4 regions of the Bacillus salitolerans genome follow, and region 3 is predicted to be linked to each of the others. Evidence: riboswitches for the same ligand, from Rfam matches in the RefSeq annotation. Region 3 holds a riboswitch; each other region holds the start of a gene.
The links. A riboswitch is a leader RNA that binds a small molecule or an ion and turns the genes downstream of it on or off. The one in region 3 is predicted to bind S-adenosylmethionine.
Positions count from the first base shown of each region.

Region 1: linked by a shared signal. The riboswitch ahead of metK (methionine adenosyltransferase) and the one ahead of mtnK (S-methyl-5-thioribose kinase) in region 3 are both predicted to bind S-adenosylmethionine.
Region 2: linked by a shared signal. The riboswitch ahead of ACFSCX_RS14255 (methionine ABC transporter ATP-binding protein) and the one ahead of mtnK (S-methyl-5-thioribose kinase) in region 3 are both predicted to bind S-adenosylmethionine.
Region 4: linked by a shared signal. The riboswitch ahead of metX (homoserine O-acetyltransferase MetX) and the one ahead of mtnK (S-methyl-5-thioribose kinase) in region 3 are both predicted to bind S-adenosylmethionine.

Region 1 is NZ_JBHUEM010000054.1:94,541-98,389, reverse strand. It holds gene ACFSCX_RS22505 (glycosyltransferase family 4 protein) at 1-648, shown strand, start outside; gene metK (methionine adenosyltransferase) at 877-2,070, opposite strand; SAM riboswitch class I at 2,369-2,478, opposite strand; gene ACFSCX_RS22495 (hypothetical protein) at 2,585-2,917, opposite strand; gene pckA (phosphoenolpyruvate carboxykinase (ATP)) at 3,156-3,849, shown strand, end outside.
Region 2 is NZ_JBHUEM010000022.1:2,803-6,651, reverse strand. It holds gene ACFSCX_RS14260 (O-acetylhomoserine aminocarboxypropyltransferase/cysteine synthase family protein) at 1-981, shown strand, start outside; SAM riboswitch class I at 1,120-1,228, shown strand; gene ACFSCX_RS14255 (methionine ABC transporter ATP-binding protein) at 1,386-2,411, shown strand; gene ACFSCX_RS14250 (methionine ABC transporter permease) at 2,404-3,072, shown strand; gene metQ (methionine ABC transporter substrate-binding lipoprotein MetQ) at 3,094-3,849, shown strand, end outside.
Region 3 is NZ_JBHUEM010000003.1:287,813-291,661, reverse strand. It holds gene ACFSCX_RS03010 (pyridoxal phosphate-dependent aminotransferase) at 1-109, opposite strand, end outside; gene ACFSCX_RS03005 (carbon-nitrogen family hydrolase) at 238-1,023, shown strand; SAM riboswitch class I at 1,186-1,347, shown strand; gene mtnK (S-methyl-5-thioribose kinase) at 1,441-2,637, shown strand; gene mtnA (S-methyl-5-thioribose-1-phosphate isomerase) at 2,630-3,679, shown strand.
Region 4 is NZ_JBHUEM010000022.1:6,973-10,821, reverse strand. It holds gene ACFSCX_RS14280 (DUF6449 domain-containing protein) at 1-899, shown strand, start outside; gene ACFSCX_RS14275 (RNA polymerase sigma factor) at 913-1,422, shown strand; gene ACFSCX_RS14270 (hypothetical protein) at 1,905-2,243, shown strand; SAM riboswitch class I at 2,354-2,465, shown strand; gene metX (homoserine O-acetyltransferase MetX) at 2,533-3,630, shown strand; SAM riboswitch class I at 3,657-3,755, shown strand; gene ACFSCX_RS14260 (O-acetylhomoserine aminocarboxypropyltransferase/cysteine synthase family protein) at 3,832-3,849, shown strand, end outside.

The DNA of each region.
Region 1 (3,849 bases), on a different contig from region 3:
ACAAATCTACATGTTTGGAGTAGAGGTGTAGATGGCTCTGTCTTCAAACCATTAGAAAGCACACAGCAATTACGTCAAAAATATGATATCCACGAAAAGTATATCCTTTCCTATGTAGGAAGACTAGCTCCTGAAAAAGACGTGGATACCCTATTGGGTATCATGAATCAACTACCTTTAGCTCTTCAACATAATGTTCGGTTTTTAATTGTCGGTGATGGACCATCAAAGGCTGATCTTGAACGACAAGTTCCTACTAACGTTACTTTTACAGGATATTTAGGTGGTCAGGAGCTAGCAGAAGTTTATGCAGGCTCTGATTTATTCATTTTTCCTTCACCTACTGAAACCTTTGGGAATGTAGTGCTCGAAGCATTGGCTTGTGGTACACCTGTTGTGGGTGCAAATTCTGGAGGAGTAAAAAATATTATTAAAAATGGAATAACCGGTATTCTTTGTGAACCTAAAAAAGTTAGCTCGTTTGTCCATGCTATTGAATCCCTTTTATCAAATGATGAACTACGAAAAAATATGCAACATGAGGCAAGGACATATGCTTTAACACAAACCTGGGACTCCATCTTTGAGAGTTTACTTTATGAATATGAAACAGCCTTGCATCGTTCTAATGAAAAAAAGTTTGCCTAACTTTTAATCAGAAGAAAAGGCACAAGCGCCCCGTTTAGCCACAGGCAGAGCAAATCGTCTGTCATGAAAAGAAGGTGGTTTTTCCTTTTATTCATGACAGGTTGTTTGACCTCGAGTGGCTGGGTGATTGTGCTGGATTCCAAGTCACTAGCCCATTCTCTTACTGAAAACTTATACTTTCATAATAATAAATAAAAGGAACTGCATGTTTGCAGTTCCTTCTTTTAATTATGCTTGAGATTTTAACGCAGCAGCCTTGTCTGTACGCTCCCAAGGTAGATCTAAATCATTGCGTCCGAAGTGACCGTAAGCAGCTGTTTGCTTATAAATTGGACGACGTAAATCTAGCATTTTAATAATTCCTGCTGGGCGAAGGTCAAAATTGTTACGGATAAGATCAACTAATACTTCTTCATCAACAGTACCTGTTCCAAATGTATCAACCGCAATGGATACTGGTTGAGCAACTCCGATTGCATATGCTAATTGAACCTCAGCCTTATCAGCTAAACCAGCAGCTACAATATTTTTTGCAACGTAACGTGCAGCATATGCAGCTGAGCGGTCAACCTTTGTAGGATCCTTACCAGAGAAGGCACCGCCGCCATGACGAGCGTATCCGCCATACGTATCAACAATAATCTTACGACCTGTTAATCCTGCGTCTCCTTGTGGTCCACCAATTACAAAGCGTCCAGTTGGGTTAATAAAATATTTCGTGTTTTCATCAATTAGCTCTTTTGGTACAACAGGATCGATAACATGCTCTTTTAAATTACGGTGAATTTGTTCATTTGATACTTCTGGGTGATGCTGAGTGGAGATAACGATTGTATCAATACGAACTGGTACATTATTTTCATCATACTCAACCGTTACTTGTGTTTTTCCATCTGGACGTAGGTAAGGTAAAATTTCCTCTTTACGTACTTCTGTTAAACGACGAGATAATTTATGTGCTAATGAAATAGGCAATGGCATAAGTTCTTTTGTTTCATTACAAGCAAATCCAAACATAAGCCCTTGGTCACCAGCACCAATAGCTTCAATTTCTGCATCTGTCATTTGACCTTCACGAGCCTCTAGAGCTTGATCTACACCCATTGCAATATCTGCTGATTGCTCATCAATAGATGTTAGTACTGCACAAGTTTCTGCATCGAAACCATATTTTGCACGTGTATAGCCAATTTCTCGAATTGTTTCACGAACAATTTTTGGAATATCCACATATGTAGATGTTGTAATTTCCCCAGCAACTAGTACTAGACCTGTCGTTACAGATGTTTCACACGCTACACGTGCATTCGCATCCTTGGATAAAATTGCATCCAAAATCGAGTCAGAGATTTGGTCACAAATTTTATCAGGATGTCCTTCCGTTACAGATTCAGATGTAAATAAACGGCGTTTGTTTGACATCTTTTCATTATTCCTCCCTTATTCAATAAGAGGTTGTTCACCTCAAAGTTGATACGGTACTCATTCCCTTATTATTCTTAATCAAACACATTTTTATTAGAAAATTTTTGCTTAGCCAGAGTAATATATGTTAGATAAAACAAAGGTGTTCTTCCTTATACATGTATACCTGATTAGCTTATACAAAAACATGTTTTCATAATCCGATGTCAGAAGATAGGGCTAATTATATGTAGATAAAATAAAAAAACCTCTCCCATTTATAGAGGAAAGGTTTGTTGTATGTGTTAGCCTTTCGCTCTTATCGTTCAAGGCAGCTGCCTTGCAACAGGTTAGCACCTTATCATATTTTCATGATGGTTGCTGGGTTTCATAGGGCCTGTTCCCTCCACCTGCTCGGGATAAGAGAGTATCCGTTCGGCTCATATCATAACGTACTTAGTCGAATCCTGTCAATAACGAAATCAATACTTTTTATTTTAGATTTTACTTGTTTCCTTTAAATATGGTAAAACTAATACGGAGTATCATTATTTTTTTGGTTTTTTGTATCATTTTCTTTCTTTATTTCATCATGTATTTTGTATTTCATTAGTTCCTTTTCATTAATTCTCGGTTTTACTTGACTGTAAACACCACTAGCTGTTAACCCAATGATTAATGCAGTTAAGAGCCTTTCTGTCCAAAATTGTGGTATAAATACAAATAGTAGACCGAATCCAACCGCTAATAGGGATCGATACTTTTTATCAATTGAAAAGGCATTTCCTACTACCGTTACAAATGCAGCAATGATCGCGGCAATGGTAGCATAATCAAATGTACTTAGATTCATTAAATCCATCATTTAATATCCCTCCTCTTATTAAGCTATGAAGAATGCCTAAAAAAGGGTGGGCTATTGCCTAATAAAGAACAAGATGGTGAAATAATGGTACATTTTTGTGAATGATGCGTACAATAACGTAAAATAGTATAGACTATTCACTTAAATATGTTATACTAATTTTCAGAGCGAGTAATCGTTATCATTCACCTTTTTTAGATTAATAGAAAAATTATCAGGGAAAAGGCAGGTTATGAACATGAACTCTGTTGATGTATCAATCAACTTAAAAGAATTATTAAGCGGACAAAACATTTATACAAATTTGTCTGTTCCAGGTCTAGTTGAAAAAGTACTTGCAAGACATGAGGGAGAACTAACAGCAACAGGCGCAGTACGTGCAACAACAGGAAAATATACAGGGCGCTCTCCTAAAGATAAATTTATTGTTGAAGAAGAATCTGTAAAAGATAAAATTGCATGGGGATCAATCAATCAACCTATATCAGTAGAGGTATTCGATAAATTATATAATAAGGTCCTACAATATTTAAAGGATAAAGATGAGTTGTTTGTGTTTAAAGGGTTTGCAGGTGCTGATGAAAAATATCGCCTTCCTATCCAAGTCATTAATGAATATGCATGGCATAACTTATTTGCGCATCAGCTATTTATTAGACCAACAGAAAACGAACTTACTTCACATGAAGCTCAATTTACAGTTATTTCAGCTCCGAATTTCAAGGCAGATCCAGCAGTAGATGGAACTCAATCAGAAACATTTATTATTGTCTCTTTCGAGAGAAGAATTGTACTTATTGGTGGAACGGAATATGCTGGGGAAATGAAAAAATCCATTTTCTCTGTTATGAACTACTTACTACCTGAGAACGGTATCCTTCCAATGCACTGCTCAGCAAACGTTGGTGCTGAAGGTGATGTAGCGTTATTCT
Region 2 (3,849 bases), on a different contig from region 3:
GGGACCTATAATTTATTTTCCACGACTTTTCCGAAATATGGAATTAAGGTTACGTTTGTAGATTCTTCCAACCCAGAAAATTTTAAGAAAGCCATAACTAATAAGACGAAGGCGGTATTCGCCGAAACGATTGGAAACCCGAGTTTGCAAATTCTTGATATTGAAGCAGTAGCCAATATTGCACATGAGGCAGGTATTCCTTTAATTGTGGATAATACTTTTGCCACTCCGTCGCTTTGTAAACCATTAAAATGGGGTGCAGATATTGTTGTTCATTCAGCAACGAAGTGGATTGGAGGTCACGGAAACTCCATTGGGGGGCTCATTGTAGATGGAGGGAAATTTAATTGGAACAGTGATAAGTTCCCTGGATTCACAGATCCAGATCCTAGCTATAACGGCTTACGTTATATAGATATTGGTGAAGCGGCGTATATCATTAAATTGCGTGTTCAGCTATTACGAGATTTTGGTTCATGCTTGAGTCCTTTTAATGCATTTCTACTTTTGCAAGGGCTTGAAACACTACAGCTCCGAATGGAAAAACATGTTAAAAACGCAAAGGAAATAGCACAATATTTAGTGAATCATCCATCAGTTGATTGGGTCTCATATCCAGGACTTAAATCTCATGAATCGTTTGTTCTCGCAAAAAAATACTTAATAAAAGGTCAGGGGGCAGTGGTTGTCTTTGGAATTAAGGGTGGCAGAGACGCAGGTAAGAAATTTATTGATTCGCTTGAACTATGGTCCCACTTAGCCAATGTTGGTGATGCAAGGTCCCTTGTCATTCATCCAGCTTCAACTACACATTCTCAATTAACTAGTGACCAACTAATAGCAACCGGTGTGACTGAAGAGTTAGTACGTCTGTCTATTGGTCTTGAATCCGTGAGAGATTTAACGAATGATTTAAATCAAGCACTCATTCTTGCTTCTGGTGTGTCTAATGAAATCAGGAAAGAGGCAACAGTAGATTGATAGTTACAAGAATACTATAAAATTATTTTAAAATAGGTATTGACGATTAAATCATGCACATGCTAAGATTACCTTCGTAATAATTTTTCCTTGAGTGATTTAAAGTGCTAATTGAATAAAGTGTGTATGCGTACACAACTCTTATCGTGAGAGGTGGAGGGACTGGGCCCTATGAAACCCGGCAACCGTCAACAAGATGTTGAAATGGTGCCAATTCCTACAAAGCGTTTGCTTTGGAAGATGAGAGAGAGGAAACGAATGTTTACCCTTTCTGTCATATTGCAGAAAGGGTTTTTTGTTCTAATCTAATATTTTTCCTTTTACTAAAGGAAAAATATGATACGACGATGACACTATCCGTAGTAATTCGATAAAGATACTTAGGGAAAGAAGGTGAGGAAAACATGATTGCATTAAAGAATATAAAAAAAGTATTCTCTTCAAAATCTGGGAAGGTTACCGCGGTGAATGGAATTAACCTGGAAATAGCAGAAGGAGAAATATTCGGAATCATTGGGTATAGTGGAGCAGGGAAAAGCACACTTATCCGAATGTTTAACCAGCTAGAAAAACCAACAGATGGATCAATCATTGTCGCTGGAAGAGATATGGCTAAGATCAATGGCAGAGAGCTGAGACAGGCAAGACAGGAGATTGGTATGATTTTTCAGCACTTTAACTTGCTTTGGTCTAGAACGGTAAGAGAAAATATAGCCTTCCCATTAGAGATAGCTGGTGTCCAAAAACAGGAGCAAGTAAAGAGAGTAAATGAACTGATTAAGCTTGTTGGCCTTGAGGGGAGAGGGGATGCCTATCCTTCTGAGCTAAGTGGTGGACAAAAACAACGTGTTGGAATTGCACGGGCATTAGCCAATAATCCAAAGGTACTACTGTGTGATGAAGCGACTTCAGCTTTAGATCCTCAAACAACCGATTCCATCCTAGATTTACTAGTCGACATCAATGAAAGACTCGGACTCACGATCGTGCTTATCACTCATGAAATGCATGTCATTCGTAAAATTTGCCATCGTGTTGCGGTTATGGAAAATGGGATTGTCGTTGAAGAAGGCGATGTGTTGCAGGTGTTTAAAAATCCACAGGAGCCTATTACGAAGCGTTTTGTCGGTCAACTAACTGAGCCAGAAGAAACGAAGGAAACGGTTGAACATTTACTTCATCGTTATCCAAATGGTCAGGTCATTCAGTTGACGTTTGTAGGAGAGGGAACCGAGCAGCCAGTCATTTCAAATGTAATTCGTAACTTTAATATTACGGTCAATATACTTCAAGGGAAAATTGCTCAACTACAAACGGGAGCCTATGGTGCATTATTTCTTCACATTGATGGAGAAGACACTGAAGTAGAAAAAGCTATTTCTTATATAAGAGAGCAGTCAGTCGGTGTGGAGGTGATTTCAAGTGTTTAATCAACTTCTACCAAATGTAAAGTGGGACAAAATGATTGATGCTACTCTGCAAACACTTTATATGACAGCTGTTTCTGTTCTAGCAACATTTGTATTCGGGGTAATTTTAGGACTCCTATTGTTTTTAACCGGTAAAGGGAATTTATGGGAAAACAAAACCGTCAACCAAACGATTGCTGGAATCGTCAATATCTTCCGCTCAATTCCGTTTATTATCCTTATTATACTGTTAATTCCATTTACGAAGTTTATCGTTGGAACGATGCTAGGATCCAATGCAGCTTTACCGGCGCTCATCATAGGAGCAGCACCGTTTTATGCAAGAATGGTAGAAATTGCACTTCGAGAAATTGATAAAGGAGTCATTGAAGCATCGAGGGCAATGGGAGCAACGACCGGAACGATTATATGGAAAGTCTTACTTCCAGAGTCAATGCCGGCACTCGTATCAGGAATAACGGTTACAGCCATTGCGTTAGTCGGATACACGGCGATGGCAGGTGTTGTTGGAGCGGGTGGTCTTGGAAACTTAGCTTTCTTGGACGGATTTCAACGAAATCAAAATGATGTAACGCTAATATCAACGATTTTCATTTTAATTATTGTATTTATTATTCAGTTTATCGGTGACATTGTCACATCATCTATAGATAAAAGATAAAAAATAAGGAGAGAAGACAACATGAAAAAGATTTTAACATTTGTTAGTTTAGTAGCAGTATTATTTACATTAGCAGCTTGTGGCGGTAACGAAGGAAAGTTAGTGGTAGGAGCTTCAAACGTACCACACGCTGAAATTTTAGAACAAGCAAAACCAATTTTAGCAGAAAAGGGAATTGAATTAGAAATCATTCCTTTCCAAGATTATATTTTACCAAACAAAGCATTAGCTGATGAAGAAATCGATGCAAACTATTTCCAGCACATTCCTTACTTAGAAGCACAAATTGCTGAAAATGAATATGACTTCGTAAACGCTGGTGGAATTCACATCGAACCTATCGGTGTATATTCACAAAAATACAAAAGTCTAGATGAACTACCTGATGGAGCAACAATCATTATGAGTAACTCTGTTGCAGATCATGGACGTATATTAACAATGTTACAAAGCCAAGGGTTAATTACTCTAACAGAAGGTATCGACACAACAACAGCTACAGTTGATGATATTGCTGAAAATCCAAAGAACTTAGTATTCAAGGCAGATGTTGAAGCAGGCTTACTTCCACAAGTTTATAATAACAATGAGGGGGACGCAGTGCTAATCAACACAAACTACGCAATTGACGCGGGATTAAATCCATTAAAAGATGCCATTGCGATAGAAGGACCAGATTCACCTTATGTAAACATTATTGCTGTACGTACTGGCGACGAAAATCTGGAAGCTATTAAGACACTAGTTGAGGTACTTCGTTCTGAAGCAATCCAAAGC
Region 3 (3,849 bases):
TAATCACATCATACCCTTGTTCTACAACCTTGTTCACCTTCGCAACTAAACTAGCAAAGAATTGAACAGGTAAACTTTTTAAAATATCTGATTGCTCGAATACCTTCATCATTCCACCTACTTATTCAAATTAAACTATTTGGAATTTTTAATGAATTTTGGCTTGAAATTCTAGTCACAAATAATATATTGTTAAGAACAAAATGTAAAGTAATTTTTTGAGGTGATTTCAAATCTATGGAACTGAAAATAAGCTGTATACAATTTGATATTGTATTTGGAGATCCGAATGAGAACTATAACATCGTCGCAGAAAAAATGACACTCGCATTATCTGATAATCCGGACGTCATCGTTCTTCCAGAACTATGGTCCACCGGTTATGATCTAACAAGACTAGATGAAATCTCAGATAAAAATGGGGAAAGAGCACTCACATTTCTTACAAATTTCGCAAAGGAAAACAAGATTATTCTAATAGGTGGATCTATAGCGAAACAGACTAGTGAAGGTGTATATAATACAATGCTAATAATTGGCCGTGATGGAAATCTACTAGGAGAGTACAGTAAATTACATTTATTTAAATTGATGGATGAGCATCACCACCTCCAACCTGGGGTAAAAGACGGATTATTTGAAATAGGTAATACTCTATGTGCAGGACTCATTTGCTATGATATACGATTTCCTGAATGGGTTCGTAAACATACATCACAAGGTGCACAAATTGTGTTCGTAGTAGCGGAATGGCCGCTGCCTAGACTTGCACACTGGCGTACGCTCCTGATTAGTAGAGCCATTGAAAATCAATGCTACGTTATTGCTTGTAACCGATCAGGAAGTGATCCTCGCAATGTATTCGCAGGTCACTCTATGATCATTGATCCATGGGGAGAAATAATTTCTGAAGCAAATGAAACGGAATTTATTCTCACAGGTACGATTGATACTGAGAAGGTGACTTCTGTACGTAAGCAAATACCAATTTTTGAAGATAGAAGACCCGAATTTTATTGCTAAATATTTCATTTACTAAAAACTATTGACATATATAACTAAAAACTGTTATTATTTTCATCAAGTGAAAAATTTCTGAAAACTCGCTACCAACCGAGTTTCAACTGAAAACTTAACTTACTAAACTAAAACATTTAAGATTGACATATCTTAAATGAACATAATCTCTTATCAAGAGTTAGCTGAGGGAATGGCCCGATGAAGCTGCAGCAACCGACCGTAATACCATTGTGAAATGGGGCGCTTTACATTTGCGCCTGTGAGTAATCACAGAAGGCACGGTGCTACTTCCACAGAAAGAAGGTATTTCTTTCTGACAGATAAGAGGTGAGAAGTATAACTTCAAGCCTCTTTCTAACTGAAAGAGGCTTTTCTAATTGAAGAGCCTCCTACGTCATCTATTAATTGGAGGTAATCATGATGGAATTAACAAAAGAATATACGTATGAACCGTTAACAGAAGAAACAGCAACTACACTCGCTATTCGTTTAGGATTATTTAGAAATGATGTCACGTTAACATGTAAAGAAATTGGGGACGGAAATCTAAATCTTATCTTTCATATTCGAGATGAAGTAAATAATCAAGGGATTATTATTAAACAAGCTCTACCTTATGCAAAAGTAGTTGGTGAAAGCTGGCCACTCACTATAAATAGAAACAAAATCGAACGTGATGCACTTCATGTATTTGGACAATATGTACCTGAATTTGTACCAAAAGTCTACTATTCAGACGAGACACTTGCGATTATGATCATGGAGGATCTATCACACCTTGTAATTGCACGCAAAGGTTTAATTAACAATGCTCACTATCCTGTTTTGGCCAAACATATAGGTGTTTATTTAGCGAAAACGCTATTCTACACTTCAGATTTTGCTCTTGATCCTCAAGAAAAGAAAAAGTTAGTAAAACAATTCAGTAATCCGGAGTTATGTAAAATTACGGAAGACCTAGTATTTACAGATCCATTTTTTAATCATGAGACAAACAATTTTGAAGATGAATTAACGCCAAGTGTTCATCAAATATGGGAAAATATAAAATTAAAACAAGAAGTTGCAAAACTAAAGAAAAAGTTTGTAACGACTGGGGAAGCATTATTACATGGAGACCTCCACACTGGAAGCATATTTGCAAGTGAGTCTCAGACTAAAGTAATTGACCCTGAGTTTGCCTTTTATGGACCAATTGGATTTGATGTTGGCCAGTTTATTGCAAACTTACTTCTGAATGCTCTTTCTAAGCCTGAACACGAAAGGCTAAAACTTTATGATCAAATAATTGAAACATGGAATACATTTAAAGAAACCTTTACTACTAGCTGGGTTCAAGATAGTATAGAAATTTATACTAAAATTGAAGGATATTTAGATTTCACTCTCTCACAAATTTTCGAAGATACAATAGGTTTTGCCGGTTGTGAAATGATAAGGAGAACAATAGGATTAGCCCATGTTGCTGATTTGGACGGGATAGAAAAGCTCAATGATAGACTAATAGCCAAGACAAATGCCCTATCACTTGGTACTGAACTCATTCTAAACAGAGATTCAATTTATTCAGTAGAAGAACTCATTGTATTCATAAGGAGTGTACTACAACATGACTAATACATTATCGATACCACAATCAGTTCAGTGGAAAGATGATCATATTCTCCTCTTAGACCAACAATTATTGCCACATGAAACTACGTATCTCGAATTAAGAACCATTCAGGATGTGTGGAATGCTATTGTATCTTTAAAAGTAAGGGGAGCTCCTGCCATCGGCATAACTGCAGGATTTGGTTTAGCTCTTGCTGCTCAAAATTACGACTGTGAGACATTACAAGAATTCATTGAAAAACTTACAAAGGATCGTGACTACTTAGCAGGTTCTAGACCGACGGCGATTAATTTATTCTGGGCGTTGAATCGCCTTACCAATAGTATCTCCAACGCTAAATCTATTAATGGTGCTGTTACGACCCTTATTCACGAAGCGATACAAATTCAATTAGAGGATGAAGATGTATGTAAGCAGATTGGAGAGCATGCCTTATCCTTATTCAAAAATGGGGATAAAATCCTGACCATTTGTAATGCAGGATCTATTGCAACGGCAAAATATGGGACTGCCCTTTCACCCTTTTATTTAGCAAAGGAACGTGGAATTAAATTAGAAATTTATGCATCTGAAACAAGACCTGTATTACAAGGAGCAAGATTAACAACATGGGAGCTCATGCAGGCAGACATCGACGTTACACTGATTACCGATAGTATGGCTGCACATACAATTGCAACAAAAGGTATAAATGCCATCATTGTTGGGGCTGATAGAATAACGGCAAATGGGGATGTTGCAAATAAAATTGGAACCTATAATTTAGCTATATTAGCAAACGCATTTCAAATTCCTTTTTACGTTGCGGCACCATTATCTACCTTTGATCCTACATTATCATCCGGACAAGAGATTCCAATAGAGGAACGTGATTCAAAAGAAATTACACACTTAAATGGACAGCAAATTGCACCAACAGGTGTAAAGGTTTTCAACCCTGCCTTTGACGTCACCCCTAATGAGCTTGTAACAGCTATTATTACGGAAAAAGGAATAATCGATAGTGATTACAGCCGACACATTTCCTTACTATTTAACAAGTAAGCATGAAAAAACAATGTAAACCAAGTGTTTGTATACTTAGGTTACATTGTTTTTTTTGGTGTTATAGAGCAATAAACATGTTCAAATGATAGGATTTACTAATCATAAGTTGTTGGATTTTTTCGACACTATTCGCTTTTTTCTAAAAAACTAGCCTACTATTTAAAAAA
Region 4 (3,849 bases), on a different contig from region 3:
ATCTTAATGATATGGCATATCACTACATGAATTTAGAAACTGAAAATATTCATTATCTTCAAGATAGAGAAAATATAGAATCCGTTATTAGGTTACATGAAAAAATTATTAGTGAGAAAGAAGTAGATATTGATTCTTCAAAGCAGTTAGGTAGACATGTGTTCATCGTCTATGAGTTAAAGAATGGGAATAAGATGGTTCGTCAATATACCGTTGAAGCAGGGGAAAAGTATGCTTCTTATTTAAAACCAATCTATGAATCAATAGAATATAAAAAGATTGCTTTTAATCTACTAAATTTAAGCAGTAGCGACGTTGAGACAATACGTCTGTCACCAAGTGGACCTGTATCTCGTTCGGTATCAATTTCTGATGAAGAGGAGATCGAAACGTTATTACAATCACTCAAAAAGGATATTGAAAGCCTGACGTATGATCAAATACAAAATCAACAGGGAAGCTTATCAAATGTAGAAGTGGGCTTAAAGAGTCAGGAAGAACCACAGATAAATGGTTATACTCGTCACTATTTTGAGCACTACTCTTTGCAGTCATACTATTACAATACAATTAGTTGGTTAAAGGAGCATGATAAATTTGAAGAGGCATCCATCATAGGGAATGACTTTCAAAAAGCACTGATCATTAAAAGTAGTCAAGAACTAAAGGATTTCTTTTACAAAGAATCACCTAAAAGCCTCCTTAATTACCTTGAGAAACAAAGTGACGTACTAACAATCACAGACAAGGAACAAATTATTCAGGCATGGGAACAGTCTACACATCAATTAGAGGGACAATATTTCATTGCATTCGTGTTCGATAATAACGAAATTGTCGAAATGATGAGTTTTAAAGAAGGTAAAGTGCCAAGTTTCATAAAAAGTTCACTCAAATAAGAAGGCGATAAAAATGAATTGTGAAGGAATGTATCAAACCTTTTATAAGAAGTTGTATAATACCATTTTTGCAATGGTAAGGGACCATTATTTAACGGAGGACATTGTTCAGGATACCTTCATAAAGGCATTTGTTAAGTTTGATACGATATCAGCTACAGAAAAGGCGGGTGCCTGGTTAACCGTCATTGCAAAGAGGACCGCTATAGACGCGATTCGAAAAGAGAGTAGGAGAGTACATGTCTCGATTGAAGATATAGATCAGTATTTTAGTGAAATCTCAGAAAAGTACGTATTAGAAGATGAAGTACAGTGTGATTTATTAAAGGAAAGAGTTGAACATGAGATTAAACTACTTAGTGTTGATCAAAGAGCGATCATCCATCATAAAGTAAATAATGGTTTGAAAGAGAAGGAAATCGCTGACAAACTTGATATTAGATCAGGAACCGTTAAAATCAAACTTTACCGTGCAAGAAAGCAGCTGAAAGAGAAAATATATGGTCAAACATATAGTGCTTGATTGAAAAAGAGTTCATCTTATAGGTGAACTCTCTTTTTTAGCTACTAGAAAATAAAATATGATGGAACCTAATGTTACCTTCTGTTTCTGTACAAATAGTATATTGCATATAAAAACTATGCTATCAGCAACTAGTAAGGGCTTGGTGCTATACAAGTTTCTGTATCAAATAAGGCAATTAGATTGGTAGTAGAAGTGACTTGCGATCAAGAGCGTACCTGTGTATAAATAGTGAATACATCTTGATTTTTTCTATGGTCCTTATGCAATATTTGACATATTTCTCAGGAAATATTCAATTTTTGTATATTCTAATGAAATGTGTCGACTATATAACACAATGTAACATATTTCTTGGGAAATATACCATTTATTGTAGAAGCGTAGGTAAGGGTTAATAATCTGTCGAACGAATCATAAAGGTAGATAACGTTCATATGTAGAAAGGTGTATGTAAGCTAAAAGTGAAAGGGTTGAGATACATGAAGCTATTACTTGAAAAGTTCACAGAGGTAGTTCTAATTCAACCAAATTTAAAACCTATTCTCCCGGTAAATCCGTTGTATATTTCATTTCAATCAGGATATGATCTATTATTCTTAAAGATTTCGTCTCAAGGATGTGAAGTGTTTAATGATTGTCAGGAGAGAACAGACCTTTGGATAAAAGGTGACCTCACTTGTATCCAATCATTTTTGATGGGGAAAGAAAGATTAAGAAAAATTGAAAGTAGAAATCAACTGAAAATTACTGGATCATTTAAAGACATCTTATTAGTGGAGTCATTATTTGCATTATGTAACATTGAATTATCAGCATAAATAAAAAGATAGGATTATGTTATTGTAAGAAAGTTAAAAAAATGGTTTGACAGGTCGAAAAAAGATGTGCTATATTCATATCAATATTTATTCAGAAAATTTAATAAAGTATCTTATCCAGAGAGGTGGAGGGACTGGCCCTATGAAACCCGGCAACCGATTTTCTTAGTTGAAAACACGGTGCCAATTCCTGCGGAGCTTTATGGCTTTGGCAGATAAGAAGAGTAGATTGAATGATGCCCTCTTCTTGTGAAGAGGGCTTTTTTAGTTTGAGAAAGGAGGCAGGTTGTTGTTAACGACGAGAAGGTCACTTGAGTTTGAAAATGGGGAAATACGGATTGGTGACTTCCAAACTGAACATGGGGAAACGATTAACAACGTAACGATAGCGTACGAAAGAGTAGGGTGTGTAGGGGCACCAATCCTATTAATCTGTCATGCTCTAACCGGTAACCAACATGCCGTTGGGTCATTAAAAAATCCTGGCTGGTGGTCAGGATTAATCGGACCTGGAAATAACATTGATACTGAGAAATGGCAAGTAATTACACTTAATGTCTTAGGAGGTTGTAATGGTTCAACAGGACCCACCTCAAATAACGGGGATGGACAGAAGTATGGTTCATCTTTTCCGTCAATTACTATAAGAGATATCGTAAGGAGTCACTATATTGCATTGAAGAGTTTAGGAATTCATGAGGTTCACTCAATAATAGGCGGTTCTCTTGGGGGAATGCAAGTCTTGGAATGGGGGATATTGTACCCGAATTTTGCACCACTGCTTATTCCGTTAGCTACTTCCCCATATGTAAGCGACTATAGCATCGCCTTTAATACGATTGCACGATATGCCATTACAAGTGATCCTAATTGGGTAGATGGTAACTATAGTGAAAATCCAAGGAATGGTATGGGAATAGCTAGAATGATTGGGATGATATCGTATCGTTCTGCAGGACAGTTCAATACTAGGTTTCAACGAAAAAAATGTGATATAGGAGGTGAAAGTTCTAAAGACAGTACGTATCAAATAGAATCCTATTTAAAGTATCAAGGTGAAAAATTTATCAATCGTTTTGATGCGAATAGTTATTTGTATTTACTGAAGGCAATGGATCATCATGATATTGGATTTAATCGTGGGGGGTGGAGAGAGGCAGTAGAACTTTTTCAATCAAAAATTGTTGCCTTTAGCTTTGAGGATGACCTACTATATCCTGCTAATCTTCTAGAAGAATTGGTTACCTTATACCAAGCAAGAAATGGAGTAGCGTCTCATTATGTGATTCCGACTGCCTTCGGGCACGATGGTTTTCTTGTCGAGTTTGAAAAATGGGGGAAAATACTGGAGCAGGAGTTGTGTTCTGTCAGGCAAAAGGAAAGATAATTACACTCTTTGAAAATTCTATAAACTTCTTATCAAGAGCGGTGGAGGGACTGGCCCATTGAAACCCGGCAACCATATATAGGTGCTAATTCCAGCAGAGATTTATTAATTCTGAAAGATAAGAAGGGGAATTATCCGTCATCCTCTTCTTAAATAGGGTGTTTTTTTATTGAAATACATTATTAGAAAGGGGAAGATGAAATGACAAATCAAGCTTAT